2 linked regions of the Chelatococcus sp. YT9 genome follow. The protein of the gene in region 2 binds, or shares a complex with, the protein of the main gene of each other region. Links are inferred from orthologs where the notes say so. Each region holds a gene or a part of one and is shown on either strand. Other genes may lie near its edges.

Evidence for each region.
Region 1: the proteins of KIO76_RS08550 (region 2) and dapF are in contact, whole or in part, in a solved structure (PDB 5YGU), measured with the Escherichia coli proteins. The link is inferred for Chelatococcus sp. YT9 from one-to-one orthologs.

The regions. Positions count from the first base shown.
Region 1 is NZ_JAHBRW010000001.1:1,363,476-1,379,039, reverse strand. The notes cover bases 5,933-8,926. They hold dapF (diaminopimelate epimerase), read right to left. Parts: upstream 7,868-8,926; coding sequence 6,998-7,867; downstream 5,933-6,997. Other genes in these bases: KIO76_RS06180 (GyrI-like domain-containing protein), read left to right, coding at 8,263-8,895; mtaB (tRNA (N(6)-L-threonylcarbamoyladenosine(37)-C(2))-methylthiotransferase MtaB), read right to left, coding at 5,933-6,998. Outside these bases: KIO76_RS06225 (adenylate/guanylate cyclase domain-containing protein), read left to right, coding at 1-672; KIO76_RS06220 (septation protein A), read right to left, coding at 708-1,289; KIO76_RS06215 (carboxymuconolactone decarboxylase family protein), read left to right, coding at 1,458-1,919; KIO76_RS06210 (sigma-70 family RNA polymerase sigma factor), read left to right, coding at 1,957-2,826; KIO76_RS06205 (YnfA family protein), read left to right, coding at 2,922-3,248; signal recognition particle-docking protein FtsY, read right to left, coding at 3,261-4,529; KIO76_RS06195 (RluA family pseudouridine synthase), read left to right, coding at 4,741-5,442; more of mtaB, read right to left, coding at 5,751-5,932; KIO76_RS06175 (class I SAM-dependent methyltransferase), read right to left, coding at 8,928-10,019; KIO76_RS06170 (glycosyltransferase), read right to left, coding at 10,012-12,204; KIO76_RS06165 (eL24 family ribosomal protein), read left to right, coding at 12,786-13,007; ffh (signal recognition particle protein), read left to right, coding at 13,011-14,579; KIO76_RS06155 (chorismate mutase), read left to right, coding at 14,579-14,878; rpsP (30S ribosomal protein S16), read left to right, coding at 14,915-15,271; ribosome maturation factor RimM, read left to right, coding at 15,300-15,564. UniProt on the Escherichia coli protein: Involved in the succinylase branch of the L-lysine biosynthesis and in the biosynthesis of the pentapeptide incorporated in the peptidoglycan moiety. Catalyzes the stereoinversion of LL-2,6-diaminopimelate (L,L-DAP) to meso-diaminopimelate (meso-DAP).
Region 2 is NZ_JAHBRW010000001.1:1,895,694-1,910,994, forward strand. Bases 4,730-7,460 are described here. They hold KIO76_RS08550 (RNA pyrophosphohydrolase), read left to right. Parts: upstream 4,730-5,686; coding sequence 5,687-6,235; downstream 6,236-7,460. Other genes in these bases: KIO76_RS08545 (S41 family peptidase), read left to right, coding at 4,730-5,448; KIO76_RS08560 (surface polysaccharide polymerase), read right to left, coding at 6,879-7,460. Also shown: KIO76_RS08520 (glutamate-5-semialdehyde dehydrogenase), read left to right, coding at 1-929; KIO76_RS08525 (nicotinate-nucleotide adenylyltransferase), read left to right, coding at 926-1,573; rsfS (ribosome silencing factor), read left to right, coding at 1,681-2,148; 23S rRNA (pseudouridine(1915)-N(3))-methyltransferase RlmH, read left to right, coding at 2,153-2,632; KIO76_RS08540 (murein hydrolase activator EnvC family protein), read left to right, coding at 2,717-4,099; more of KIO76_RS08545, read left to right, coding at 4,099-4,729; more of KIO76_RS08560, read right to left, coding at 7,461-8,174; KIO76_RS08565 (GumC family protein), read right to left, coding at 8,267-10,417; KIO76_RS08570 (glycoside hydrolase family 5 protein), read right to left, coding at 10,691-11,983; KIO76_RS08575 (glycosyltransferase family 4 protein), read right to left, coding at 11,986-13,032; KIO76_RS08580 (lipopolysaccharide biosynthesis protein), read left to right, coding at 13,137-14,525; KIO76_RS08585 (WecB/TagA/CpsF family glycosyltransferase), read right to left, coding at 14,531-15,301. UniProt on the Escherichia coli protein: Master regulator of 5'-end-dependent mRNA decay.

The sequences.
Region 1 (15,564 bases), 530 kb from region 2 along the record:
TTGCCGGCGGAGCTCGCGCCGGTGCTCGCCGAAGGGCGCATCAGCGAACTTAAGGCCGGCCGCCGAAGCGTTGTGACGTTGATGTTTGTCGACATCCGCGGCTCGACCGCCATGGAGGAAAGCCTGTCACCCTCAGCGGTGGTGGAGCTGATCGGCACGTTTCGTGAGCATGTCATGGCTGCGGCGGCCGCGCATGGCGGCGTCATCGACAAGTTCATCGGCGATGGCGCCTTCCTTGTCTTCGGCATGCCGGAACCCGGCGAGGACGACGCGGCGCGGGCGCTCGCCTGCGGGCGGGCCATTCTGGACCGCATGGACAAATGGAACCTGGAACGCGGCCGGAATGGGTTCGATCCCATCCGCATCGGCATCGGCGTGCATAGCGGAGAGGCGTTCATCGGCGCCATCGGCAACGACATGCGCCTGGACTTCACGGTGCTGGGCGATGCGGTGAACGTTGCCTGCCGCCTCGAGCAGGCGACGAAGCTCCACCAGGTCGCATTCCTCGTGTCAGAGGAAGCGCTCGCCGCTGCCCGTGCCGACCGATCCGGATGGCGCCATATCGGCGAGCAATCCCTGCGCGGCCGGGCCGAACCCATCGAGCTGTTCACGCCCGCCGATCTGAGGGGCTGGGAGACAGCCAGAGCCGAGCCCGCCAGCCAAGCCTCCTGACCCGAACCCGGGTGCTCTGCGGCTGCCGAGCTCTCCTATGCCTCGGGCTGGTCCTTCTCGGGCAGAGAATGGCGCATGATGAGTGGAGTCTGCGCCAGCGCGAAGACGATGGTGATCGGCATCGTCGCGAAAACCTTGAAGTTCACCCAGAAGTCGGTGGACTGGGTTCGCCAGACCACCTCGTTCAAAACCGCAAGGAAGAAGAAGAACAGCCCCCAGCGCCAGGTCAGCTTTCGCCATCCCTCCTCGTCGAGATGAAACACGCTATCGAAGACGATCGGGAGGAGCGGCTTGTTGAAGGCCAATCCGCCAATGAGAATGCCGCCAAACAGGCAGTTCACGATGGTAGGCTTCAGCTTGATGAAGAGCTCGTCGTGGAGGACGAGCGTGAGGCCACCGAACACCAGCACCACGATGCCCGAGACGATCGGCATGATCGGCAGGTGCCGGACAAGCGCATAGTGGACAGCGAGCGCGATGGCTGTCGCGACCATGAAGACGGCCGTTGCCGTGAAGAGGCCCTCGCGCTGGTTCGCAAAAAAGAACAGGACGAGGGGCCCAAGCTCAAGGGCCAGCTTGAGCATCGGGTTGAGCGGCTGTCGCTTGGTATTGGTCATGAGATGATGTCTGCCTGTTCCGCCATAAGCCGTCAACTCCGGTGGCTGGCGCCGCCTATCACGACCGCGGGAGCACCTCCTCCGAATTTTTTCGGGTGCATGTCACATTCCCGGGAACTCGCTCGTCAAGTGACCGAGATGTTCCCAGAATCGGAAACGGAGTGAGACATGAAGCCGAGATTGAACCCCTATACCGCCGCTCCTGATACGATGAGCGCGATGTTCGATCTGGAGAAGCGGGCGTTCGGCAGCGGACTTGAGCACAGCCTGCTCGAGCTCGTGAAAACGCGGGCGTCACAGATCAACGGCTGCGCCTTCTGCATCCACATGCACACACGTGACGCTCGCGCTGCAGGTGAAACGGAAGAGCGGCTCTACTTGCTGGACGCCTGGCGGGAATCGCCCCTCTATACGGATCGGGAGCGTGCCGCCCTCGCCTGGACCGAGGCCTTGACGTTGGTCTCGGAAACCCATGCGCCCGATGAGGACTATGAGGCGCTGAAGCGCGAATTCTCGGAGGAGGAGCAGGTGAAGCTCACGCTGATGATCGTCACGATCAACGCATGGAATCGTTTCGCCATTGGCTTCCGCGCCATCCATCCCGTGTCAAAGCGGCAAGACCGTGAGTGACCGTATCGTGAGTGATCGCGGCCCCGACCAGGATGCCATGTTGACGGAGGCCTTCTCGGCGGCGCGCCCACGCCTGATCCGCCTTGCCTATCGCATGCTTGGATCCATCGCGGAGGCCGAGGACATGGTGCAGGAGGCGTTCATTCGCCTCCACCGCGCCGACGCGGGCACCATACGCGAGCCGGCCGCCTTCCTGTCCCGTGTCGTCACCAATCTCTGCCTCGACCAGCTCAAGTCGGCCCGGATGAAGCGGGAGAGTTATGTGGGGCCCTGGCTGCCGGAGCCCGTGGTCGATCCGCTCGAGGGGGAAGACAGCGACGACATCACCACCGTGCTGATGATGGCGCTGGAACGGTTGTCGCCGCTCGAACGCGCCGCCTTTCTCCTGCATGATGTCTTCGGCGTCGGCTTTGATGAAATTGCGGCCTCCCTTCAGCGCGATCCCGCAGCCTGCCGGCAGCTTGCACGCAGGGCCCGCTCGCATGTGCAGGCGGCGCGCCCGCGCTTTCCCGTTTCGCCGGAGAAAGGCCGCGATCTGGCGGAGGCTTTCCTCGCCGCCTCCGCCACCGGCGATATGGCCGCCCTTCACGCGCTGTTGGCCGAAGATGTCGTGCTCTATGGCGACGGTGGCGGGAAGGTCACCGCGACGTTCAATCCGATCTTCGGGCAGGACAAGGTATCCCGCTTCTTCTGGGGCCTCAGTCGCAAGAAGGATTACAAGCCGGCGACCGTGCTCAGGCGCTGCATCATCGACGGCTTGCCCGGCTTCGTTACGGTCGACGGTCAAGGTCATCTCCAGACGATCGCCCTCGCGATAGACGACGGACGGATCACGGCGATCTATGTGGTCCGCAATCCGGACAAGCTCGCGCATGTCGTCGAGGGGCTTTCGCCCTTTGCTTCCTAGAGGCAACGAGCCGCGCCCTTTGACATTGGGCCAGAACCGGTGCCACGAAGGCGGGACCCTTTGAGTCCCGCCGTCAGCCGATCCTGCCGATGCCCATTCCTGCCCTGGTGATCTATAGTCTCGCCGCGCTCGCGGAGATTGTCGGCTGCTTCGCCTTCTGGGCGTGGCTGCGCCTTGGCCAGAGCGTGCTCTGGCTCATCCCCGGCCTCGGCTCCCTGGCCGCTTTCGCCTATCTGCTCACGCTGGTCGACGCGGCTGCGGCTGGGCGCGCCTACGCGGCCTATGGCGGCATCTATATCGTGATGTCCCTGATCTGGCTGTGGCGCGCCGAGGGTGTTGCCCCGGACCGCTGGGATCTGGCTGGCGGCGCCATCTGTCTCGTCGGGGCGGCGGTCATCCTGCTGGGGCCGCGGGCCGCCTGAGCGGCTGGTCGGTCAGGCGTCCAGGCCCGCGATGGCCCGAGCGAAATCGCGCGCGGTGAAGGGTTCGAGATCGTCCACGCCCTCGCCGACGCCGATGAAATGCACCGGCAGGCCGGTCTTGTCGGCCAGCGCCACGAGGATGCCGCCGCGCGCCGTGCCGTCGAGCTTGGTCATGACGAGGCCGGTGACGCCGGCGGTCTTGCCGAAGATCTCGGCCTGGCTGAGCGCGTTCTGGCCGGTCGTCGCATCGAGCACGAGGAGCACCGCATGCGGCGCCTCGGCATCGAGCTTGCGCATGACGCGGACGATCTTCTCAAGCTCCGCCATGAGGCCCGCCTTGTTCTGCAACCGGCCGGCGGTATCGACGATCAGCACGTCGGTTCCCGCGTCACGGGCTGCCTGCAGGGCGTCGAAGGCAAGGCCCGCCGCATCCGCGCCCTGGTCACGCGCCACGACGTTGGCGCCCGTGCGCGTGCCCCAGACCTTGAGCTGCTCGACGGCCGCAGCGCGGAAGGTGTCGCCGGCCGCGAGCATCACCGAGCGGCCCTCGGCGCGATATTTGGCGGCGAGTTTGCCGATGGTGGTCGTCTTGCCGGAGCCGTTGACGCCGACCATCAGGATCACGAAAGGCTTCCTGTCTGCGGCGATGATGAGAGGCTTGGCGACAGGCGCCAGCACCGCCTCGACCTCTCGGGCGAGCACGCCCTTCACCTCTTCCGGATCGATCGAACGGTCATGCCGGCCCTTGCCGACAGCCTCCGTGACCCGTGCCGCCATGGTCACCCCAAGGTCGGCCTGGATGAGAATATCCTCGAGTTCCTCCAGGGTCGCGGCGTCGAACTTCCGCTTGGTGAAGAGATCGGTGATGCCCGTGCCGATCGACGACGAGGTGCGTTTCAGGCCCGCCGTCAGCCGCTGCCACCAGCTCTGGGGCTTCTGTGCGGACGGGGCGGGCAAGTCCGGTTCCGGCTCCGGTGGTCCGGGTGGCGCGACCCGAGCGGCATGGGGCGCGCCAGCATCATCGACCGATCGGGAAATTTCTTCGGCAGGGGGCGGGGTGACGGACACGGCCTCGGCGGCATCCGCTGGCACCACAGGAGCTGCCTCCGCCACGGGTATGGCCGGTGCCTCCGGTGGGGACGCGACGGGTTCGGCCGGAGGCGGCGGTGACTCGGAAGGTGGTGACTGGGGCGGGGCTTGTTCTGAAGAGGCTGGTTCGGTCTTGTCCCTGCGACGGCCGAACAGCCTGTCCAGCATCGTCCGCTTCTCGTTCTCAGCCATCGTCGCCTTCAATCTCCGGACACAATCCCGAAAAGCCCATCGGACGTTTCGGAAACGATCATGCGTTCAAACACTGCGTTGTCTCGGCCACCTTTGGATGGCCCGTTGCACATGAGCCTTGCCGCTCGATCTCGCAAGGCCTAGAGCGGCTCCATCGCGTCGGCAGGATGAGGGCATGACACAGGACGGGCCGAAGGGCCATATCCCCAAGATGGATATCCATATCCGCGGGTCGGATATTCTGACGCGCCTTCTCTACCGCGACGGGCTCATGCTCGTCATCGACAAACCGGCCGGGCTGCCGGTCCACCCCGACGCGAAGGGCGGCGAGACGCTCGCCGATCACCTCGATGCCCTGCGTTTCGGCCTGCCGCGCCGGCCGGAACTGGCGCATCGCCTGGACAGGGACACGTCCGGCTGCCTTGTCCTCGGGCGTCATCGCAAGGCGCTGGAACGGCTGAGCCGGCTGTTCGCCGAGAACAAGGTGGCCAAGACCTATTGGGCCGTGGTCGTCGGCGGCCCGGAGGCCGACGCCGGCGAGATCATGCTGGCGCTCAGCCCGCGTGATCCCGCGCGGGGATGGCTGATGCAGGTCGATCCCGCCGGCCTGCCGGCCCTGACGCGCTGGCAGGTTCTCGGCCGCGGCGAGGGCCTTACCTGGCTCGCGCTCGAACCCGTGACCGGCCGCACTCACCAGCTTCGGGTTCATTGTGCCAGCATGGGCTGGCCGATCCTGGGCGACCGTATCTACGGGCGCGGCGGAGCCGGCCAGCGTCTTCATTTGCATGCGCGCGCGGTAACAGTCCCACTTTATCCGAAACGCGATCCGATCACGGTAGAGGCGCCCGTGCCAGCGGCCATGCAAGAGACGCTGGCGATGCTTGAACGAAGAGACGGCAGTCAGTCAGGCTGAACCGACATCATTGCTCTGGCTTGTGGCCGGAAACGCCGTGTCGCCAAGTCAGTCGCGACGGGCCATCCCTCCCCTCAGGGGAGGGGGGCGCCGCAGGCGCCGGGCGGGGGTCCACCCGACGCTGACTTGACTGGAAGAAGGGGATGCGTGCTGGCCGCGGAGGTCCCGGTCTCCTGCCGCGTGCCCCGCCCGACCTCGCTGACGCGAGGCCACCCTCCCCTGAGGGGAGGGATCAACGCGCTGGCTCCCTCGTGCCATCCCCGGCATCTTGGCCGGAATTCCCTTTGCCCGTCGTGGACGTTCTCGTTTCAAGCCGCCAGCAGCTCGTGCCCGTCGTGGCCGGCGATGATGACGTCCAGGATGCGGCCGGGGATGGCTGCGGAGGCGAGGCGCACCAGTGTGAAGCCCTCGGTGCGGCCGAGCTCTGCATTTTCGGTGAGCACCGGCACCTGACGGCCGACCTCGCGCGCGAGATGGCGGGCGAGCGCCTCCGTGCCCTTCTCGCGCAGGCGGCGGGCGCGGTCCTTGACGAGCGCGCGATCGACCTGCGGCATGCGCGCGGCCGGCGTGCCGGGGCGCGGCGAGAAGGGAAAGACGTGGAGATGGGTGAGGTCGCATTCGTCGACGATGGCGAGCGAGCGCGCGAACATGTCCTCGGTCTCTGTCGGAAAGCCGGCGATGATGTCGGCGCCGAACACCACATCGGGCCTCAGCTTGCGGATATCCTCGCAGAAGCGGATGGCGTCGTTGCGCAGGTGGCGGCGCTTCATGCGCTTCAGGATGAGGTCGTCGCCGGCCTGCAGCGAGAGATGCAGGTGCGGCATGAGGCGCGGCTCCGTCGCCAGCGCGTCGAGCAGATCATCGTCGGCTTCCACGGAGTCGATCGACGAGATGCGCAGGCGCGGCAGCTCCGGCACATGCTTGAGGATCTGCTTGACGAGGCGGCCGAGCGTCGGCGTGCCCGGCAGGTCGCGGCCGTAGCTCGTGATGTCGACGCCGGTGACGACGACCTCGCCGCAGCCGTTCTCCGTGAGCCGTCGCACCTGATCGACGACAGCGCCCATGGCGACGGAGCGCGAATTGCCGCGGCCATAGGGAATGATGCAGAAGGTGCAGCGGTGGTCGCAGCCGTTCTGCACCTGCACGAAGGCGCGGGGCAGCCCGCCGTAGCCGTCGACGAGATGGCTCGCGGTTTCCTTCACCGCCATGATGTCGCTGACGAGGGTACGCTCGGCGCGTACGTCCCCGGCGAGAGCCGCCCAGGTGCCGGCCTGCATCTTCTCAGTGTTGCCGATGACGTGGTCGACCTCGGCCATGGCGGAAAAGGTCGCCGCCTCCACCTGCGCGGCGCAGCCGGTGACGACGATGCGCGCCTGCGGCCGTTCGCGGCGCAGTTTGCGGATGGTCTGGCGGGCCTGCCGGCTGGCCTCGGCCGTCACGGCGCAGGTGTTGATGATGACGAGGTCGTCGGCGCCGGCCGCATCGGCGTGGCGTTTCATCGCCTCCGATTCGTAAGCATTGAGTCTGCAGCCAAAGGTGACGACGTCGATTGCCATCAGGCCGCGCCTACGAAGAGTCGAGGTGGGAGGCGGTCTTCCCACTCGAAGGCTACAGCTCCCGTCATCAGCACGTGACCATCACTTTCCCGCCAAGTAATGGTGAGGTCACCGCCGGGCAGGCTGACAACCACCTCGCGATCGGTGAGGTTCTTGCGCGCGGCCGCAACGGCCGCGGCACAGGCGGCCGACCCGCAGGCTCGCGTAATGCCGGCTCCGCGCTCCCATACCCACAGATCGATATGACGGCGGTCCTTCACCGCCGCGAGCGAGATATTGGCCCGCTCCGGAAAGATCGGGTGGTTCTCGAGCAGCGGTCCGATCGCCGGAAGGTCATAGGCCTTGACGTCATCTACCCAGAAGATGGCATGGGGATTGCCCATGTTCACGGCGGACGGCGAATGCAGGATGGGCGCGTCAATGGGTCCGATCTGCAGCTCGATCGCGCGGGTATCGCGGAACTCTTCCGCCAGCGGGATCTGGTCCCAGTCGAAGCGTGGCGTCCCCATATCGACTGTGAAGGTGAGCGCATCCACCCGGGTGCAAGGCAGCAGGCCCGCGGTGGTCTCGAGTGTCAGGCTGTCACGGTCGCCCTTCTGCATCAGGTGCCATGCCACGCAGCGTGTACCGTTGCCGCAGGCCGCCGATTCCGAGCCATCCGTGTTGTAGATGCGCATGAAGGCATCGGTGCCCGGGGTAACGGGAGCGTGCAGCACCATGAGCTGATCGAAATGAGAACGCGCATCGCCGGCGATGGCACGCGCCTCCGCTGGCGTCACGACGTGGTCGGCGTGGCGCAAGTCGAGAACGACGATTTCGTTGCCGATGCCGTTCATCTTCGCGAAGGGGTGGTTGGCAAGCGTGCTCATGGTCTCAGCCGGTTGTGCAAACGTCTGGAAAGATGGGGGCCTTTTAAATTGAATGCGAGGGGGTGCCAATCCGTGAAAGAGGTCACGGGTTTCAGTTATTTGTGCGCCATGGCGTGCTTTGCCGCAAATAAGCACCAAATCGCGATGAACATCCCCTAAAGCATCTCTCGCTCACCGACGCCGAGAATCGTATCGTCGCGACAGCGAAAAGGTAGCGATTCGCGGCGGTGGCGAGGAGCCAGGCAATGAGGGAGAGCCGGGCGTTGGGAGAGTTCGCAATCCTGCAGGACGTGCCTTGTCGATCCGTGCCTCGTCCGGGCGCGCGTCGCGAAGCTCGCGGCCAAAGATCCCGTGCATCATGGCCGGTCGGAGCGCTATGCGGCGCGGCGCTGGTCATGGTCGTCCTGATTGCTGTTGGCCCTGTTCTGACGCCCAGCGCTTTCGCCCAGGATGCGGCGCAGCCCCCGATCGCCGCCACTCCGGCGCCCGCCGAGGGCTCCCAGGCCGCACCACGGGCTGTCGAGGAACTGCCCGCGCTCGTGCCTTCAACGGGCAACAGTGGGGATGCGGAGGATGTGACCCTCCCGGAGAAGCCGGCGGCTGTTCTGAAGGGCGGTGAGAGTTCGTGGGACGATGGCTTCAAGAACCTGACAGAGAGCTTCGCCCGCATCCAGGACGCGCTGGCAAAGGCAGGACTGAAACCGGCTGGGCGCCCCCTCGCCATCTTTCTGTCGGCGGACGACACCCATTTCCGTTTCGAGGCTATGGTCCCGCTGGCCGCGCCGCTGCCTGCCGGAGGTGAGATCGCGCCCGGCATCACGGCCGGGGTAACCCCGTCAGGCCGCGCATTGCGCTTCGTCCACAAGGCACCCTACGACGAAATCGATACGACCTACGAGGCGATCACCGCCTATCTCGATTCAAAGAACATGGTCGCGAAAGACACCTTTATCGAGGAATATCCATCCCGCACGATGGATCCGGATGACCCGGAACTCGAGATCAATGTCTACGTTCAGCCGAAATAGTCGCTTGTGTGAAAGCTGAATGCTCTACGCGTTCACCGCACCAGCCTACGCATGCTGCGAACGCCGGTAGCCGCAATATTACGGAATATGCGTAGCGTTCGTGCCACGAAGCTGTTGCCGCTCGCGTGCCGGATATAGGCGGCAGCGATGCGATGGGCGCGGGACTGGTACGCGACGTTGCGAAAATACCGCAGCTCAGTGACTTCGGCGATAAGGGTGTCCTTCTCAAAGGCTGCAATGCGCCGGATCTCCCGGGCCCGTTCCTCTGACAAGCGAGCGAGCTCGCGATCATGGGCGTTATCCGCGGCTTGCGCGGCAACAGCCTTTTTTAGACGTTCGATCTCAAGCCAGGGCTCGATATAGGCAGTCCGCGACAACGGCGCACAGACCTCGGCCGGAGCGACCGTTGCATTCCAGACGCCAACGAAGAAGGCCGCGTTGTCCGGCGTGACGCTGTGCTCCTTCTGGGCCGGCAATAGAAGTGTTTGCGAAATCGCCTCCGAATTCAGGCTGAGGTCCATCGCGGTGTCTCGCGTGGCGAGGCGCGCATTACCTTCGTCGATGATGGACAAGCCGGTCAGCGGGCTGCCTAGGAGCCATTGCGATGCCGGACCGAGGACGGAAACCGTGGTGTCCTTAAACTCGTCGAGGCTGTAGGTCCTCTTATGGAAGGGGTTGTGGACGCCACGGCTCGCGTCGATGGCGTCATTGGGGCAGCTGATGATGATAGCGCCGTCCGGTGCCAGCAAGGCGCGAAGGTTTTCCAGTAACCGCGTCGCGTCCGATACATGCTCGATGGTCTCAAAACAGGTGATGAGATCGAACGGCCCATGCCCATCGAAAGTCGCGGGAGAGAGTGCATCGCCTGCCACAAACGTGATGCCGGGACATGCGAAACGCGTGTTGGCTGCCTCAATCGCCTCCTGGGCGATATCGACGCCGACGACCATGGCGGCTCCGTTTGCTCGGAGAAAGCTCGCGCCGTAGCCTTCGCCGCAGGCGACATCGAGCACGCGTTTGCCGTTGCAGAGCGACGCTGCGAGCAGATAGCGCGCGACATGTTCGGCAGCAAGCATTGCATTGTAGGGCATGGTGTCGGGAGAAAAGCTGATCCGCTCAGCCATGGCAAAGGACCTTGGGTGTGACGGCAGGATCGGGTGGGGCGTCGTAACGCGGCCTCTGGCCGAACAGCTGGGCGACGCGCGCACGGTATGCCGCGTGGGAATGTTGTCGTTCGACCAATGCCATCGCGGCTTGGCTGAACGTCTGGAGAAGCGCGGGATCACGATGGAGGCGAAGCAAGGCTTCCACATAGGCATCGGCCATCGCATCATTGTCCCATAGAGCAGGAAGCAGAATGCCCGTCTTCCCGTCTATAATGACTTCCGCAATGCCGCCGACATCAGACGCGATGACGGTGAGCCCATGACTCATAGCCTCAAGAATCGTATTGGGAACGCCATCATAATGGCTCGTATACATCAACGTAAGATATGTATTCGGCGACAGGGAGTTGAAGCCGTTATACGGACCGTGGAAGGTGAGATTCTTATATCCGTTGAGTTGTGTTGCATTGAACCCGTTGAAGACCGCTCCGCCGAAAGCATGGATATGCGCATCGGGAAGGCTGCGCTGCAAGCGTGCGGCAATTAATGGTAGAAGATCTGGACGTTTCTCGGAATCCAGCCGCGATGCCCAGAGGATCCGGGACTGGGCTTCTGGCGTTCGCGGGACGATCACGGCTGGCCTCTGCACCGGTGCATAGAGGCATTCCCATTTTTCTGTCTGAGTGCCGATACGGTGGCGATCGCGCTCTATCATCGCCTGGCTGTCACAAATAATCTTTGAAAGTGTATCGATATTCTCTGCAATAAGATTTAGCGGCGAATAGTAGATAAACTTACGACCGTCCTGAATAATTTCAGTTTCGCAAAAATGATAGTAGAAGCATTGATGTTGACCCATCACTGGGCCGAATGCATTCAGAAAACGCTCCGTAAATGTTGAATCACGGAGATGGATGCGCGCGTCCGGCGTGCGGGACTGGATGAGCTTGAGCGTAAGGAGGCAGCGCTTGTCGATCGGCAATCCGCCGCAGAGGCTGCCGAGGTCAACGATGCTTGCGTTGGGAGGCACGCGATCTTCCCAAGACGGCCCGGCACAATCTTCTCCGAAAATCAGCAGCGCGTCGGAGAGCGGTTCGTTCTGGTACATCGCCTCGAGCAGTTCGAGGAAATATTTCTCGGCGCCGCCGCGTGGCATGAAGGGCAGCAGGAACACATCGCTGAAATCCGAGTCGCCGATAGCTTGGCAAACCTTGTAGTAGGCCACGCCCGCCGATAGGTCCTGCATGGAATTCGAGACGAGCTCGCAATGTTCGTATTTCGATGTCGAGATAAGAGGCTCGATGGTGTTGGCAGCGTCGATTGCGCGTCGGATGTCATCCCGTGCCAGGAGGTCTCGCGATGGCGGATCTATCGGTTTGCCGGCGCCCGGTGCTTTCGCGACACGATCATAATAGGGGGCGCAGACCTTGAGATATGTCTTTGGCTCGAACAGGGGGCTCGGCGGGATCTGGCATGTCGACATCGTCTCCGCGCGATCGAGCAGGCTTCCCTGGCGTTTGCGATAGAACAGAAGCGTGCCGGGAACAATACGCATGTCAAAACCTGCGGCGAGTGCCGCGCTGTTCAGGTGCCAGTCCTCGAAGGCATAGCCCTTCGACAATCGGACGTCGGCGTACTGCAGGTGCGCAAAGGCATCGCGATGCGCGCACAACCGCGATGTGAACGGGTGCATGTCGATGAAGGCGAACGGCGTCACCGTGGCGAGATCGCGGTAGGCCCAGATGTGATAGGTCGCGCCGAAGGCGAAGAGATATTCCGGAAACAGGAAGCAGCGGGGGCCCGCGTCGCGCGCGGCCCGGATGGTCGCTTTCAAGAAATTGGGCGAGACGAGGTCGTCGGCGTCCGCGGTCAAAATAAATTCGCCGCGCGCTCGCGCAATGCCGTCATTGCGCGACAGGCCGAGTGAGCCGTTATCGACCTCGAGGATCTCGACGTGGCCATACCCGCTGAGATCATGCGCCATCAGAACAGCGCGCGTTGCATCGTCGCTGCGGTCGAGCACTGCCACAAGCTCGATGATTAGACCATCGTCGCGCGCTACAGAAAGCGCCTCATCCAGCGAGAGGAGCGTGCGTTTTAGGAAAACGGCTTCGCGATGTATGTTGAGAATAATGGAGGCGTGAAAATTTTGCGACGCTTCCATTTCGACGCCCCCCAGCGTGGTCATTTGTGCACGATACATGGCGCGATCTAACTTAAATAGAAATATGGGTCAAATGTAATGGCGGCAAATCTTAGAGGCGATCGCAGATCTCACGGCAATTGATCGGAAATGCCGCTTCTGCTGTGACGCTGACCGCACGCCATACTATTTCATGTAAAATTGGTCTCAATTTAGCCATCTTTGGAAAAAGAGCCACGCCGGCGCTTCCGAGAAACGCCACAATAACTTGTACGCCTATGGAATATTCGCCGTTCTAGCTTCAATTTTTTGTGCCGACAAGGCTTGCGCGACGAATGCCTCTCCATGGGTCGCAACGGTGCGATCGGCATGACAAGGCCGTGATCTTGGCGAAGCGCAGGTGGGCGGCGAGCATCCGTGGCGGAACACGGATCTTTCGGCAGACGCGTGGATCTCCCGGCAAACCTTGACTCGTCAGGCCTCGTGGCGCATAAGGCGCAGATATTTGCCCGAACCTTGCCGTGTTCGAGAGCCGCCGACTGGTCCGAGAGGCCAGAGGTCAACGTCCGACAGCGCTGTGCGCCCTCGGGCGTGTTCGCGCTTGAAGGCCACGTGCAGCGGCGGGCATCGCAGGAGTGAACATGGCATTGGCTGACACGCCATTGAGGATTGAGGACGCGATCAATGAGCTCTGCCCATGGTCTGGGCGGCCGATCGCGGCTGACAGCCTCACGCGTTACAAAGGGGCGGTCGTCGGCTTCTGCAATCCCGGATGCCGGGACAAATTCGAGACGGCCATCAAGCATTTCGAGGCCGCGCTGGTCGTCCGTCGGGCGACGCGGGCCGGACAAGTCGAGGAGTGAGCTTTGTTCGACAATCTCTCCGATAAACTTTCCGGCATTTTCAATGCGCTGACGAAGCGCGGTGCGCTCTCCGAGGAGGACGTGAATGCGGCCCTCAGGGAAGTGCGTCGCGCCCTGCTGGAGGCGGACGTCGCGCTGGAAGTCGCACGCAGCTTCATCGACAAGGTGCGCAGCCGCGCCGTAGGCGCCGAGGTCATCAAATCGGTGACCCCCGGCCAGATGGTCGTGAAGATCGTTCACGACGAGCTGGTGGCGATGCTTGGCGCGGAAGCCGAGAGCATCGATCTCGAGGCCCCGGCGCCCGTCGGCATTCTGATGGTCGGCCTGCAGGGCTCGGGCAAGACCACGACGACAGCGAAGATCGCCAAGCGCCTCACCGACAAGGCCAAGCGCCGCGTCCTTCTGGCCTCGCTCGATACGCGCCGTCCTGCCGCCATGGAACAGCTCGCCGTGCTTGGCAAGCAGGTCGGCGTCGAGACGTTGCCAATCATCGCCGGCCAGTCGGCGGTGCAGATCGCCCGCCGCGCCATGGAGGCCGCACGGCTCGGCGGCTTCGACGTGGTGATGCTCGATACCGCCGGCCGCGTCACCCTCGACGAGGCGCTGATGCTGGAAGCGGCGGAGGTGAAAGCCGTCGCGCAGCCGCACGAGGTGCTGCTGGTCGCCGATAGCCTCACCGGTCAGGATGCCGTGAATACGGCCAAGGCCTTCGATGGCCGGCTTGGGCTCACGGGCATCGTGCTGACCCGTATGGACGGCGATGGCCGCGGCGGCGCGGCGCTCTCGATGCGCGCCGTCACTGGCAAGCCGATCAAGCTCGTCGGCACTGGTGAGAAGGTCGATGCGCTGGAGGACTTTCACCCAGCGCGCGTTGCGAACCGCATTCTCGGCATGGGCGACATCGTCTCGCTGGTGGAGAAGGCGGCGGAGAGCTTCGACGCCGATCGCGCCAAGCGCATGGCCGAGAAGATGCGCAAGGGATCCTTCGATCTGGAGGATCTGCGTGATCAATTGGCGCAGATGGAAAAGCTCGGCGGCATGGGCGGCCTGCTTGGCATGCTGCCGGGCATCGCCAAGATGAAGTCCCAGATCGCCAGCGCCAATCTCGACGACAAGGTGGTGAAGCGGCAGACCGCCATCATTGATTCGATGACGGTGAAGGAGCGCCGCAATCCGGACATCCTCAAGGCGAGCCGCAAGAAACGCATCGCCGCCGGCTCCGGCACCAAGGTCGAGGACGTCAACAAGCTGCTGAAGATGCACCGGACCATGGCTGACGTCATGAAATCCGTAGGCAAGGGCGGCCGAGGGGGCATCGCGGGCGCACTGGGCAACATGTTCGGGCTTGGCGGCGGCATGCCCAACATCGATCCTTCCAAAGTAACGCCGGAGATGCTGGAGCAGATGAAATCGCAATTGCCCGGCGGGCTTGGCGGTGGCGGTTTGCCTGCCCTGCCGCCGGGCGGTTTCGGGGGTGGTCCCAAGCTTCCCGGCATGGGTGGGGGGCTTCCCGGCCTCGGGCCGAAACTGCCCGGCCTCGGCGGGTTTCCCGGATTGGGGAAGAAGAAGTGATGGACGCGCATCCCGAATTGCTGCGCTTGCGCGGCAGCATCGACAATATTGACGCGGCGCTGGTGCATCTTCTGGCAGAGCGCTTCAAGTGCACCCAGGCGGTCGGCGAGTACAAGGCAACCCATGACTTGCCGCCCGCCGATCCCAGCCGCGAGGCCAGACAGATCGCGCGCTTGAGGGCCCTCGCCGCCGACGCCAATCTCGACCCAGACTTCGCCGAGAAGTTCTTGAACTTCATCGTCAAGGAAGTGATCCGGCATCACGAAACCATCAAGAGCCGGCAGAACCAGGGCGCCTGAGGCGCCCCTATCGTTAGACCTGAGGAGTAGTCTTTAATGTCCCTGAAGATCCGTCTGACCCGTGGCGGCGCCAAGAAGCGTCCTTACTACCGCATCGTGGTGGCCGACGCCCGCGCCCCGCGTGACGGCCGCTTCATCGAGAAGATCGGCGCGTATGATCCGATGAAGCCGAAGGATGACGCGGCTCGCGTCGTGCTCGACGTCGAGAAGGCCAAGTCCTGGCTCGCCAAGGGGGCCCAGCCGACCGACCGCGTGCTGCGCTTCCTCGATGCCGCCGGCGTCGCCAAGCGTCCTGCCCGCAACAACCCCAAGAAGGCTGCGCCGGGCAAGAAGGCCCAGGAGCGTGCAGCTGAGCGCGCGGCTGCCGCTGGCGCCGAGACTGCTGAGGCGTAAGCCACGCAACGCAGGGGCAGGATCCTGAATGGCAAGAAAGCCCTCTCGTCCGGCCCTGGCGCGTCCGAGCTCCTCCCATCCGCGGGTGGAGATCGAGAAGCGCCCGCCGATTGCGCATGGATCTCCCGCCCCGAAAGGGCGGGAAAAGCCGCGTCCCGGGCTGGTGCTCGTGGGTGAATTCGGCCGCGCGCATGGTGTCCGCGGCGAGGTGCGGCTCAAGTCCTTTACAGGTGAGCCTGAGGCCATCAAGGGCTACTCGCCGCTTGAGACCGCCGATGGCGCGCGCAGCTTCG
Region 2 (15,301 bases):
AGCGCGTTGCGACGCCGCTCGGTGTAGTCGGCGTGATCTTCGAGAGCCGCCCTAATGTTACCGCCGACGCGGCCGCGCTTTGCGTGATGGCCGGCAACGCCGTGATCCTGCGCTCCGGCTCGGACGGACTGCGGTCAGCTACGGCGATAGCGGCGGCTTTCGCCAAAGGCCTGAGTGAAGCTGGTCTGCCGTCAGATAGCGCGCAACTCGTACCCGTGCGCGATCGCGCGGCCGTCGGCTTGATGCTGACGGGGCTCGAAGGCGCTATCGATGTCATCGTGCCGCGCGGCGGCAAGAGCCTCGTTGCGCGCGTGCAGGAAGAAGCTCGGGTGCCGGTGTTCGCCCATCTCGAAGGCCTGTGTCATGTCTTTGTGCATGCCGCAGCCGACCTCGGCATGGCGCGTGACATCGTTCTCAACGCCAAGATGCGCCGGACCAGCGTCTGCGGGTCCGCCGAGACGTTGCTCGTCGACAAGGCGTGCGCGACGACTCATCTCGCTCCGCTTATCGCGGCACTTGCGGATGCGGGCTGCGAGATCCGCGGCGATATGATCGCCCAGGCGACTGACCCCCGCGTTAAGCCGGCCGATGAGGAGGACTGGCGGACCGAGTATCTGGACGCCATCATCGCGGTACGCGTGGTCGACGGGCTTGATGGCGCCCTTGCGCATATCGAAACGTTCAGCTCTCACCACACCGACGCGATCGTCACGGCGGACGAGGAGGCCGCGGCACGGTTCCTGCGCGAGGTGGATTCGGCCATCGTGCTGCACAATGCCTCCACACAGTTTGCCGACGGCGGCGAGTTCGGGTTCGGCGCGGAGATCGGGATCGCGACCGGTCGGATGCACGCGCGCGGACCGGTCGGAGTCGAGCAACTGACGTCCTTCAACTATCGCGTGCATGGCAGCGGTCAGACACGGCCTTGAGCGAGGGACAGCCGCGCCGAGAGGCGCTTTTTCCCGTCCTGCCGCCGCACGGCCCTGGCCTTGCCATTGGGTTGTTCGGCGGCACCTTCAATCCGCCGCATGAGGGACACCGGCTGGCGAGCCTCGTCGCGATGAAGCGCCTGGGCCTCGACCGGGTGTGGTGGATCGTGACACCCGGCAACCCTTTGAAGGACAACGCGCGGCTGCCGCCGCTGGCGGAGCGGATGGCGGCGGCGAAGGCCGTCGCCGAGCACCCGCGAATAGATATCACCGGGTTTGAAAGCGCCATCGGCACGCGCTTCACCTATGATACCCTGGCCTATCTCAGGCGGCGCTGCCCGCGCACGCGCTTCGTCTGGATCATGGGTGCGGACAACCTCGGCACCTTTCACCGCTGGCAGAACTGGCGGGCCATTGCAGCCCTGATGCCGATAGTCATCGTTGATCGGCCGGGAGCAACGATCAAGGCGGCCCGAGCGCCGGCGGCCGTTGCTCTGCATTCCATGCGGATGTCCGAGCGATCCGCGGGCGCCCTTCCGGGCGCGGCGCCTCCCGCGTGGGTTTTCCTGCATGGACCGCGGTCAGCGCAATCCTCCACAGCGCTCCGCGCGCAGGCGAATTTGCCCGCGCCGGCTATGGATTGAAAGGTTTCTGGCCCATTGTCATTGAAGATAAGACCAACCGCCGCTATCTTTGGGGATGTGGCAATTGCGCCATGTGAAGCGAGGAACTGGCACTGAATCCTTTGCCCATGCTTGGAGCGAACAATGGATCGCTCCATCCGGCAGCCGGAGTTACAGCCGAGGCTCCCGGGAGTGGTTATGGCGGCGACGCAACTGCGATCGCTGTTCATTGTCTCGAGGATATGAAAGCCGAGGAAACGGTCGTTATCGATCTTGTCGGCAAGACCTCGATCGCTGATACCATGATCGTGACATCCGGACGTTCGCACCGCCATGTCGGGGCGATCGCGGAGAAGGTTGTCGAAGCCCTCAAGACCGCAGGCTACGGCCCGATGCGTGTCGAGGGGACGACGACCTGCGATTGGGTCCTGATCGACGCCGGCGATATCATCGTCCACGTCTTCCGACCGGAAGTCCGGGGCTTCTACAATCTGGAAAAGATGTGGGGCGCCGATAGGCCGAGTGAGCGTGCGGCCCCGGGCGCCCAGTCCGGTGAACGCGAGGACGCTTCCGTCAATAAGCGGGCGCACGGCTGAAACCATGCGCTTGACGGTGGTGGCGGTCGGCCGCCTCAAGGCGGGCCCGGAGCGCATCCTCGTCGAGCGCTACCTGGAACGGTCCACGCCGCTGGCGCGGACGCTCGGCTTCGGCGCGATCGACATGGTCGAGCTGCCTGAAAGCCGCGCAAAACGCGCTGTCGAGCGCAAGGCGGAGGAGGCGGCCGCCATTGTCGCGCGCTGCGGCAATGGCGTCGTTCTGGCCTTCGACGAGACGGGTGCATCCATGCCGAGCCCTGCCTTCGCACAGCGCTGCGCAGACTGGCGTGATCAAGGCGTGGACGGCATAAATTTCGTGATCGGCGGGCCTGACGGGCTCGATACACGGGTGCGCGAGCAGGCGGCTGCCATCATGGCCTTCGGCGCCGCCACGCTTCCTCACCAACTCGTGCGTATCCTCGTCGCCGAACAAATTTATCGCGCTATGACAATCCTAACGGGTCATCCGTATCATCGGGTATGATCGATTCGCGAAAGCGAGCGATCGCCTTCGGATCAGCAGATTTGCCGAAATTATAACGCTTTCAAGAGTTCGCCTTTGCCTTTGATGTCCTGCCTCTCGACGGGCAAATTCCTCGGAGCCCGGCTGGCAATCGCCTCGGTCGCCGCGGGAGCGTTGATGGTCGCCGCCGAGGCTTCGGCTCAGACCGCCGCGCCTCAGCCGGGCACGTCAGCGCCGGCTCAGCCTTACGCCCCGCTCGAACAGGCCCAGCGCGCACAGGAGGACAAGCTCCAGCGCGAGGAAGAACTCAAGGCTATCGAGAACGAGATGCGCGCCCGTGCCGAGGCCAGGGCCAAGCTCGACGCGGAGATTGCGTCGCTGCAGGCGGATCGTGCGCGGCTCAACGCGGCGCTGATCGAGACGAATCAGAGGGCTACCGCGGCGGAGACCCGCGTCAGCCAGATCGAGCAGCGCCTTTCCGTGCTCAATTCGAGCGAGCAGGCGATTCGTCGGTCCCTGGCGGGGCGCCGCGATGTGATCGTCGAGGTGCTGGCTGCCCTGCAGCGCATGGGTCGGCGGCCTCCGCCAGCCGTGCTCGTACATCCCGATGACATGCTGGAGGCTGTGCGCAGTTCCATCCTGCTCGGCGCGGTCGTGCCTGAGTTGAAAGCCGAAACGGAGGCGCTCGCGTCCGATCTCTCGGAACTCGTACGTTTGCGAGAGACCATCGCCCATGATCGCGAAGCTTTGAAGACCGATCTTGCAACCCTGGCGGGGGAGCGGGCGCGGCTTTCTGGGCTCGTAACGGCACGTCAGCAGCAGCTTGGGGATGTCGAAAAAACGGCGGATAGCGAGGCCTCGCGGGTGGCCGCGCTGTCGTCTCAAGCCAAAAGCCTCAAAGATTTGATCGATCGCATGGAGAGCGAAATCGCATCCGCTCAGCGCGCGGCGGAAGCAGCGCGGCGCGCGGCGGCAGCTCAGGCCGGGCAGGAAACCCCTGCTGGCACAGCGTTTCGGGATCCTGCGCGGCTCTCGCCCAAGATCGCCTTCGCGGAGGCGCGCGGCCTTCTGCCGCTGCCGGTCAGCGGCTCAAGATTGCGTGATTTTGGCGCGTCAGATGGCTTTGGTGGGACGACGAAGGGTATCTCCCTCGCGACGCGTCCGGCGGCCACGGTTGCCTCGCCCGCGGATGGATGGGTAGCTTTCGCCGGGCCTTTCCGTTCCTTCGGACAACTCTTGATCATCAATGCCGGTGGCGGGTACTATATATTGCTAGCCGGAATGGAACGGATCAACGTGGCACTCGGGCAGTTCGTGCTGGCGGGAGAGCCGGTGGCTGTCATGGGTGAAACGGCATCGCCGCTTTCAACGGCGTTTATAGGCGGATCGAACGGTCCCGTCCTCTATGTGGAATTCCGCAAGGACGGTGGATCGATCGATCCGAGCCCGTGGTGGGCGAAATCGCAAGGCGAAAAGGTACGCGGATGATGCGTAAAGTTACTCTCGTGATGGTTGGCGCACTGATCGGCGCGAGTGCCGCCGTTGTCGCCACGCAGTCGCCTCTCCTGACGAGCACGAGTGCGATTGCCGCGTCCGCTGAGACCTATCGTCAGTTGACGTTGTTCGGCGACGTGTTCGAGAAGATCCGGTCGGACTATGTGGAAAAGCCGGATGAAAGCAAGGTCGTCGAAGCCGCCATCAGCGGCATGCTGTCCTCGCTTGATCCGCATTCGAGCTATATGGACGCCAAGAGCTATCGGGACATGCAGGTGCAGACCCGCGGCGAGTTCGGCGGCCTCGGCATCGAGGTGACGATGGAAGACGGTCTCATCAAGGTGGTGAGCCCGATCGACGATACGCCTGCCGCACGTGCCGGCATCCTGGCGAACGACGTCATCACGACGATCGATGGCGAGCAGGTCCAGGGCCTAACCCTGAACCAGGCCGTGGACAAAATGCGCGGCCCGGTCAAGACGGACGTGAAGCTGAAGGTCATCCGGTCCGGCCAGAAGGATCCGCTCGACGTGACCTTGACGCGCGACGTGATCCGCATCAAGGCGGTGCGTTCCCGCGAGGAGGACGATATCGGCTATCTCCGCGTCTCGCAGTTCAACGAGCAGACGTTCGAGAACCTGAAGGATGGTATCGAGAAGATCGCGGCAGATATCCCGCAGGACAAGCTGAAGGGATACGTGATCGATCTGCGCAATAATCCGGGTGGGCTGCTGGATCAGGCCATCCTCGTCTCCGACGCCTTCCTCGATCGCGGCGAGATCGTCTCGACGCGTGGGCGCAATGCGGATGAGACGCAGCGCTTCAATGCCAAGCTCGGCGACTTGGCGAAGGGCAAGCCCGTCGTGGTGCTCATCAATGGCGGGTCGGCGTCTGCCTCGGAGATCGTCGCCGGCGCCCTCCAGGACCACAAGCGCGCCACGGTGCTCGGCACCCGCTCCTTCGGCAAGGGCTCCGTGCAGACGATCATTCCGCTCGGCTCGAATGGTGCGCTGCGCCTGACGACAGCCCGCTACTACACGCCGTCCGGCCGCTCCATTCAAGCCCGCGGTATCGATCCTGACATCGAGATCATCCCGAATGTGCCGGATGAGTTGAAGGGCAAGGACGAGAGCAAGGGTGAGGCGGGTCTGCGTGGTCACTTGAAGAACACCGACGACGAGCGCGGCGCTTCGTCGAGCTATGTCCCGACGGATGCAACGAAGGACAACCAGCTGATCGCTGCCTTTGACCTTCTGCGGGGCAAGGCTAATCCGGCTCTGCAGTCCAAGAAGGCGGATGCATCCGGGGCTCAGAAGGACGGTGCTGCTCCTGCCAAGAACTAATGGCGGGAGCGTGATGGGCGACGGCTCGACGGGCGAGGGCGCGCGATACCATGCTGCGAATGGCGCTGCGCCTGGAGCAGCCGAAGCGTCCGGAATTTGATCCCCCGTCCGCCAACCGGCAAGAGTACGCCGGTGATTTTCTAGAACGGCCCCTGTGCAACCGCGCAGGGGCCGTGCGCGTTTCCGCACCGGCCGGTACGATCTGTTTCTGCCGGCGATCAGCCTGAGGGAGAGCGTTGTGGCGGATAAGAATGCAAAAACCGGCGCCGATCTGAGCCCCGCCGAAAAGGCCGCTTTGCCCTACCGCCCCTGTGTGGGGGTGATGCTGCTGAACGCGCGTGGCGAAGTCTTCGTCGGACGGCGCGCGGCGAGCAACGATCCTGAACGGGTAACTGAGTCATTCGCCTGGCAGATGCCGCAGGGCGGGATCGATGACGGCGAGGACCCGTTGACCGCGGCCCACCGTGAGCTTTACGAGGAAACGAATGTTCGCTCGTCGCGCCTCCTGGCTGAAGCACCCGAATGGTTCGAATACGACCTGCCATCCGAACTGATCGGCAAGGCATGGAAGGGCCGTTATCGCGGCCAGACCCAGAAGTGGTTCGCGCTCGGCTTTACGGGCGATGAGCGTGAGATCGACATTCGCACGCCCGCGGGTGGCGCCCACAAAGCGGAATTCGAGGATTGGCGCTGGGAACCGATGGCGCGCTTGCCGGAACTCGTGGTGCCGTTTAAACGGCCGGTTTACGAGCAGGTCGTCGCGACCTTCCGGCATCTGGTGGGGTAGCTGGCGTCCGCTCCATCCATCCCCGGGGTTGACCATTCCACAGTCATCAAACCGTCAATAGCGATGCGCTATGGTTGTATTTTTGTCGGGAATATCAACTAGAAAGCGTGTCTTTTGATTCGACATTGATTCAAAGCGGTGAGGTACTATCGAAGGTGATATGGCTGGTGTTGCGAGGGGGAACGCGATAGCGAGGTCGCGGGCAAAAATACGATGAAGCATAGGAACGAAGTGCAGCTGGCGGCCGGGAACGATTGCATCGAACGCCTCTATGAAGCGGTTCTGGCGATCAAGCGTCATGGACAGGGCGCGCCGCGCACGGTCAAGCTCGCCCAGGAGGGCGTCGCCAAGATGGCGAAGAAGCTGGTTGAGGAAGCGGCGGAAGTGGGGCTAGACGCCGTCCAGGGCAACCGCACGCAAGTCATTCGAGAAAGCGCCGACCTCCTCTACCATCTCACCGTTCTCTGGGCGGAAGCCGGCATCGTTCCGGACGATGTCTGGGAAGAGATGGAACGTCGCGAGAAGCTCTACGGCATCGCTGAAAAGTTGCTCAAGTCGGGCAACCGCGGCTGATTGCAGGGGAAGCCTGCCGCATGGGCTTGTTCCATCGGCTCGTCGTCACAGTTCCCTGATATACTAGGCGTCAGGTCGCCGGCGCGGGGCGAAGCCCTGCCTTCCTTTTGAGGTTGTCGGTGAAGCGCCCGGCTTGAATGTCCCATGCCAACGCCGCGGGGCTGCGCGCGCAGATGCCGGCGAGAAACCACAAGAGAGCGGCGGTCTTGATGGTGGCGAAGGATACGCTGATGCACAAAAGCAGAATGATGTAGAAGGCGACAAATAGCGTGAAGCGCCGCGGTTGGCCTTCCGGCACGCGGATGAACACGAAAAGTGCCCAGACCCCCGCAAAGCCAAGAACGCCGAGCTGCGAGAGGGCGTACGCATAGCCCGAGTCGTTGAAATCAGTGCTTGTGTAAACAAGGCCCATGGCTTCGCCGAGGCCGAGCGTGTTGATGAGCTGCCCGGCGAGCAGAAAACGGCCGAAAATCGTGTTGTCCCAAGCGATATTGCCCTTCACCGCGGCGTAGGTGATGAGGGCGATGATGGCAAGGAAGGGTGCGACAAACACCATGCCAGGGCGAACCAAGGGCGCGACCAGATAAAGCCCCAGTGTAATCCCGCACAGGTACATCCCGAACCGTGCATCACCGAGCACGAGGATCGTCATGATGGCGAGCGTCTTGGGAATAAGGGCCCGGGGCCTGTGGAAGTCGCGGCTCAGCACCCAGGCGAAGGCGACCGCTCCGAAATTGCCGACAGAGACCGGCTCGAGGAAGACCGAGGAGACCCGATGCTCGCCGAGAAATGGCAGAAGCGTCCGCCCCTCGAAGCGCGTGCCGGAGATGAACAGGCCGGATTCGCCTGTGGTCGCTGCAGCGTCGACCGAGCCACGCGAAACGTAATAGCCGATGACGTCGAAATACTTGAGGAAGGTGTCGAGGAACATCCATTCGAACAAGGCCGCGCCGAGTACGACCAGGATCGACCATGTCACCGCCCGATCACCAAGGGCGAGATTGCCCCGCGTCAAGCCGAGGATGTAGAAGACGACCGGTATCATCAGGTCGCGCAGGATCTTTGGATCGATGACGCCGCGGAACAGCATCAGCGCGCCGACATAGGAGAAGATGGCGAGAAGCACGAAATAGAGCGCGGCGGACCGGTCGGCGACCAGGAGAAAGGTGCAGCCGACCAGCATGACCTCGACCAGCATGACCATGCCGGCGCCAGCGCCCATGACATTCGTGTTCACGAAGCACAGAGCGAAATTGAACGAGAGCGCTGCGAGCAGGATGGGAAGCACCAGGGACTGGCGAAAGTCGCTCTGCGCTGGAGCCATGGTCACGGTCTGAAAACTGTTTGCTGCGTATGCAACGCTCATAACGCGAAGCCTGGATGAGAGCTAGAGGCCAATCGATATCCAGCGCCGGTTCGCGCGTCCATCGTTCGGAGGGGACGCTATTGGTGCCGTGTCTAAGCCTCGACAAATACCATGCCGACCGAACGTGGGCGCAGGGCGCGGATCGAAGCCAGCGTCTCGTTCAGGGCGCGCTGGCGGGTGGCACCCTGGTCAACCAGCACCAGGACCATGTCCGCCGAGGCGATGAAGCGCTGCACGGTGAGGTCGTCCTGCGGTCGGGCGGCATCGATGAGGGTGAGGCTCGGGGCGTCAGTGCCCGCGGCGCTGATATCGTCGAGCAGCGCGCGCTGCGAGCGAGCCATTTGGCCGGTGGCGGTCGCGCCCATGGGCAGGATACGAAGGCTGGCGCCAGCCGGCAGCGGGGTGATGACGTTCTCGCCGCTCGCCGCCTCGGTTGCTAGAACGCGCTGGGAGAGCTGTCGGCCACGGGAGTCACCGTCCACGAGCAGGGTGCGCTCACCATCCTGGGTGAACGTAACGGCGAGGTCGACCACGATCTTTGACCGCATATCACCGGCCAGGCCACTGGCATCAGGAGAAACGATCACGACGGTGCGCGCCTCGGAGGGCGGCAGCATGCTTTCCAGCGAGAAGGCAAGCTGGCCGAGCAGAAAGGGTTTCGTGACGGTGAGCCGATCGATCGTCTTCAGGTTGCTGCGCCCACTGCGGATCGCAGCCGGAAAGTTGAACTGGCTAGCGGGCGCGTGGCGCCATGCGCCGGGAACACTGGCGAGGACGGGCAGACCACTGGCGGCGGCCGCCTGGTTGGCCTCACGTAGACGGTCGTCGATCTGGTCGAGGCCCCAGGCCAGCGTAGTGCCGAGCCCTGCGCCGAGCAGCAGGCCGGCGGCTATGATCAGGATAGGCGAAGCGCCGCTACGGTCGCGGGGCAGCACGGCATCACTGATGACACGCGTGTTGCTGGTGTCCACGCCCTGCTGCTCGCTCAGCTCCTTGCTGCGCTGCAGGTAAGAGGCATACACGGTGCGGGACGAATCCGCCTCACGCTCCAGCTCCCGAAGCTGCACGCTCGTCTCGTTGGTGGAGAGCACATTGTTCTTGAGCGCGGCGGCTCGCTTTTCGAGGTCGGCAACTGTCGCCTTGGCGCGCTCGAGGTTGGCGGAGGTGGCTGTCGCCACCCGGCCAATTTCGGCGCGCATGAGCTGGCGAATCTGCTCGGCCTGGGCGGCGATCGCCTTCATCTGGGGGTGCTGCGGCAGCAGCGACTGGCCGAGCTCGGCCTGCTGGCGCATGAGGGCCGCATACTGCTCCTTGAGGGCGGTGATGCTGCTGGCCTGCAGCGTCTCGGGCAGGACGAGCGCGTCGATGGCGCGATTGTTCTGGATGGACTTGATCTGATCAACGCGCGACTGCAGTTCAGCCACCTGCGCCTGGGCCGCCAGCAACTGCGTGTTGAGGCCGCGCAGGTCCTGCTCATCGGCCCGGCCGCCATCGATGCCGATGATGCGGTGGTCCTTCTTATAGGCCTCGACCTTACCCTCGGCGACAGTCACGCGCTCGCGGAGTTCCGAGAGGCGTGCAGCCAGGGCCGCGTTGGCGCGGCCAACGGCCTCCGCCCGGGCGCGCTGTTCCTCACCGATATAGACCTCGGCGACGGTGTTGGCGACGTGCTGGGATGTCTGGGGATCTTCCGTCACGACGCCGATGTCGATAACGAAGGAACGATCACCGCGGCGCACGGTCAGGCTCTTCTGCAGCGCCTTGAGCGCCTTGGAAAAGCGATCCTCGCGCTCGCCCGAGCCAAAGATCGACATGACCTGGCTGCGCAGGCCAGCGGGACGCGCGCCGAACAGCGGGTCGTTCTCGAGGCCTGCCCGATCGATCACCTTTTCCAGCACACTGCGGGATTCGATGACCTGCCGCTGGCTTTCCATGGCGATCAGGTCGTTGTCGCCAGTCGTCGCTCGATTCGCGATGTCATTGTCCAGGATGCGCAAGCCGCGCGTGTCGATGAGCACCTGCGTGGTCGCGGTGTACTTCGCCGGCGTTACGGCAACATAGCCAATAGCGAGGGCCGTGGTCGTGACCGCGATGGCGCCGATGAGCGGCAACCTGCGGCGCAGGCCTTGGAGGGTGGCCCACGGATCGAAACGGGTCGTGGCTTCGCCGATGAAAGGTTCACTGACCGCGTTCATGGCGCGCAGATTGCCCAAGGGTTCGAAGCGTGAACTCATAACAGCCATGGTTGCCTCACAGGCTCCGCAAGGAGCTTTTCGTCTGGTCTCTCCTGATCCGAGGCTAGAGTTTGTCTCATTTTGAGACGTTCACGCGGTATCAGGAGCACCGACAGCTTCTATTCCGCAAGCGGCAGGCCACGGCTGAGCAATCAGCGACATGAGGTAATTGGCTGTAAAAAATCACTGATATAACAAAATATTAACGGGATCTGCCCCGTTCGGCGTTTCTCCTTCCGTTGGGCGGCTCGTCTGTCCCGGTGCTGGATTCCCTGGAAATTCTCATCGCTTTGGCACAGGCCGGCAGGATGCAGGAATGGTGAGGCCGATCGCTTGTGCCAGTTCGGCCGCCGGGCATAGGGTGCCCTGTGGCCCCTCCAGCCCAAACGGCGGGCTGCTCAGAAGCCAGAGCGTCCAACCCCAGCCGTTGCGCGCAATAGCTGCCGAAACGTCGCTGAGCCAGCGCGCCCGTGATGCATCATCGCTGACCAATGCTCCGGCCGGCCGCATCGCGCCGAATTCCGTGACGACGATCTGCGCCGGATCGATGTCGTTGCGCTGCTGCCATTCCTTCAGGGGCGTGAAGGCCTCGTCGATCGCGGCCCGGCCGGGCGCAGAGGTGAAATACCAGCGGATCGCCTCCTCGGCTGCCTGGCGCTCTTTGTCGCGCTCCGCGGATGGCCAACGGGATGACACGGCGAAGGCGGCATTCGTTCGGGCGAGGGTTTCATCAAGACGCCCGTTTGCGGCTGGATAGGGGACGCCGCGTATCTCAGCGAGGAAGGGCAATGTCCAGGTCGAGCCCTGATGGGTGAAGACGAACGGGTCATAGAAGTGCGCGCTGACGAGATTTCGCCTGTCCTTGAAAAGGCTGCCGTCGAGCATGACAAGGCCTTTGATCGTCGACCAGCAACCCCCCGTCAGCAGGAGGGGCAGCCTGATGTTGCCTTTGCGCAGGCCGTGGACAAGGACTTGCTGGTGCGCGGTCCAGTCGGTTCCGCTTTCGGCACGGCATGCCTGTTGCGGCTCGTTCAGCAACTCAAGAGCCACGGGCGGATGCGGAGGAAGCTTGTCGAGCCGGCTCGCAACTTGGCCGGCTAGCGCCTGATAGCGCCGGAACTGCCGGCCGTTGACTCCATCGAGAAAGGCTTCGGGCAACGCCCCGTTCAGGCCGGGGGCCATCAGGGTTGCGATGACACCGAGGCCTGCCGCCTGATGGCTACGCACGGTCCCAATAATGTCACTAAGCAGTCCCTCGCGCCCGGGCTGGTCGGCTTCGAGCAGCGGGCCGAAATCGATCGGCATCCGCACGTGGTCAAAGCCCAGCGCGCGGAGGCGGGGGGGCTCGGCCCTATCGGGCGTGGCGTAGGGCGAGGCTGTATAGGCCAAGTGCCCGGCGCGCGCGATCGTGGCGGGGAAGGCGAACCAGGTGACATTGGTACCGCGCCGGAAGGCCGGCGTTGTCTGGTCCGGCGGCGCGGGCGTGCTGGCCGATGCCGGCGACAGAACCAGCATCAGGCTGCTCATGCAGGCGATGCGGCGAAGCCATGCCGCCCAAGCGGCGAGCAAGGACATGGTCAGTGCGCGACCTGCAGGAGGTCAAGATAGGAATCGACCATGCGCTCGCGCGCGTATTTCGCGGTTACGGCGCGCGCAGCTTCGCGCCGCACCGCAGGCGGGGGAGGATTGCGCAGCATCTGCGCGAGCGCATCCTTCCAGCGCTTGACATCATGAGGATTGGCAAAGCGAATGGGGGCTATTTCGCCGGTCGCGAGCACCTCGCGCAGCACATCGAGATCCGCAACCACCGAGGGCAACCCAACCATCGCGGCCTCCACGGCGGCAAGCCCGAAGGTTTCCCAGACGGACGGAAAGGCGAAGACGTCCGCTGCCGCGAACAGGTCCGGCACATCGCTCGGGGAGACATTGCCGAGCAGGATCAATCGCTCGTGAACGCCGAATTCGCGGGCCAACGCCTCGATGTGAGTGCGCTTCGGACCATCTCCCGCGATCACCAGCGATGCCGCCGGCAAGGCGGGCAGGGCCTTAACGAGGACGTCCTGATTCTTCTGGTCGACGAGGCGTCCGACATTGAGAATGAGCTTGCCGGTCGCCGGCAGATTGAACCGTTGGCGCGCCTCCGCCATGGTCAAGTGAGACTGCGGCGCATCGAGACCGTGTTCGATCAATCGGAGATCGCGACGATAGGTGACGGGGTAATGGGAGAATTCGTTCTGTGTGAAAACGGAATTGGCAATGTTGGCGGTATACCCGCCGGTGGTGCCGACGAAACGGTCCAGCCACCGCACGAAGGGTGCGGTTTCCCCGGGGATGGCCGTCTGATGGACAATCCTGTTTTTAAAGCCACCAAGCCGCCCCGCCGTGCCCACGAGGATAGACGCCGTAGCCTGATAGGCGATGAGCGCGTCGCAGCCGCCCGCCATGATGCGGCGTGCCATGGCGATCGCCGCCACGAGCTTATCCTTTGCAGGCATGAACGGGCGCGGGAACATGATCGCGGTTTCAACCTCAACGCCGTGCTGGACCAGCCCCTGCTCGATCATGTGAGCCAGGGTCTGAATGCCGCCAATCTCGTCGGTATGGAGGATTTGCAGGACTTTCATCACATTCCCTGACAGTCGGTGGCTTGTAAGGGCGCGCGAGACATTGGATAGGATGCGGGGCGGGCTGCCCGGTCCGGTCGTGTCACCCAACGAAGCAAGGTCACATGCTGCTTTTCCTTGCCGCGCGCGTTCTGTCGGCGGTCGGCAATCTGGTCGCCCTCGCCATCTTCTCGCGGATGGCAGGCCCTGTGACCTATGGTGAGTATCTCCTGATCTTCGCCTGGACGAGTATTGTCTACGGCTTCTCCACACAATGGATGCGATTCGCGTTCTTCGGCGTATATCGCCGCGAAGCCGCTGGCGATTATATCGCCTCCTTCAGCGTCTTGTTGAGCGCGGCGCTCATCGGCGTGGCCATCGTGCTCTCCGGGCTGTGGGTTGCGGGGATCGCCACGCCGGGATTCCTCACGGCCGTGTTCATCCTGCTGGTCAGCATGGCGGGGTATGAGGCTCTTCTGGAGATCAGCCGTACGCGCCTGAAAGCAGGCACGGTCGCGGTGCTCATGCTGCTGCGCGCGGGTTTGGTCATCGTCTTCGGCGCGGCCGCGCTGACGATGACCGGGAGCGCCGTCTCGCTCGCCTTGGCTGTCGCCCTGGCCCATGCGGGTGCCGCCATTCCGGGCATCATGGCCATCCGTGACGTCAGGCTCGCGCCGAGCAGGCACGCCATGCGCGCGCTGGTCGTCTACGGTTGGCCGCTCCTCATATCCTTTGGGGTGATGGCAGTCGGCCAAAGCGTCGACCGTCTTTTGCTCGCGCATTTCGATGGCGCGGGGGCGCTTGGTCCCTATGGCGTCGTGGCTGACTTTCTGCGCCAAGCCTTCATGGTGGTTGGCGAATCGATTGCCATGGCGCTTGTGACCGTTGCCAAGCAGCATGCCAATTCGGGCGAGCGGGAAGACGCGGACCAGGTCTTGCGGCATGCCTTCAATGCCTGCATGGCAACCGCCACTTTTGGCGCGGTGTTCTTCCTCGTTTTCGGAGATGTGGTGGTGCGGCTTCTCGTCGGCGAAGCGTTCTATGAGCCGACGCGCACACAGATTCCCCTGTTTGCCATCGCCTTTGGCTTCATGACGATGCGCAACTTCTATTTCGCGCAAGTCATCTATTTCTCGAACGCCAGCCATCTCGAACTCATCGGGTCGCTTGTCTTCGTGGCAACGTCCGCCCTGCTTGCCACTCTCTTGGTGCCTTGGCAGGGCGCCATGGGTGCGGCGATCGCATTGATGTCGGCGCATATCGTTGCCTGTGTCCTCTTCGTGGTCGTCGGTCGGCGGCATTATCGCATGCCGGTGGATAACAAAGGCTTTGTCATCATCAGCCTGATGGCGTTGGCGACCTTGCTGGCGGATGTCGCCATCCAGCACTTCATTGCCGCGCCGACGCTGGCCATAGCGGCCAAGGCTCTGGTTTTTGCCGCTGCTGGCGGCGCGGTCATCCTGCGTTTCAACCTGCTGCACCTCTCTCGCCCTCGCGGGAAAGGGGAGGCATAGCAGGGTCATCCCTGTGTCCAGACTGGCATGCTTTGCGGCGCAAGCCGCTCCCGAGCGACCCGCGCCAGGAAAGCGAAATTGCCCCTGAGATAGCGGCGGGCCATGCGGCGAGGTTCCAGCAGAAGGCGAAAAATCCACTCGCATTGCAGGCGTCGCACGAGCGCCGGCGCTCGTGGCTTCGTGCCCGAGGCGAAATCGAACAAGCCGCCGACCGACAGGCCGGCGCGGCATCCGGTGGCGATGAGGTGACGGCTCATCCAGAGCTCCTGGCGTGGGCTCCCGAGCGCCACCAGCACGAGATCGGCGCCTGATGCCGCGATCTCGCCTGCCACATCGGCGGCCTCCGCATCGGTGAAATAGCCGTGCCGTGTCCCCACATAGTCATGCTGCGGCGCGCGTGCCTGGAAGGCTGAGAGAACCTTCTCGGCAACGCCCTCCGCCCCACCCAGGAGGAAAATGCGGAAGACCCGGTTCGTCTTCTCCAGATAGAGCGGCACGAAATCGGTGCCGTTCAAGTTGTCCGGAAAGGCCTGCCCGTGCAGGACGCGGGTGGCAATATCGAGTCCGATGCCGTCGTTCAAGACGAGCCCGCGCCGGAAGGCGGCGGCCACATCGGCGTTTTCCCAGCACAGATTCGCGTTATGCGCATTGAGAAATGCGACTTGCAGTGGCGCGCCTGCCTGCGCAGCCTCGCAGAGGCCATCGATCTCGGCGATCATGGCGTCGCTGGTGGCGGCATACACGGGGATCCCGAAGATCGGCCTGATGGCATTGGC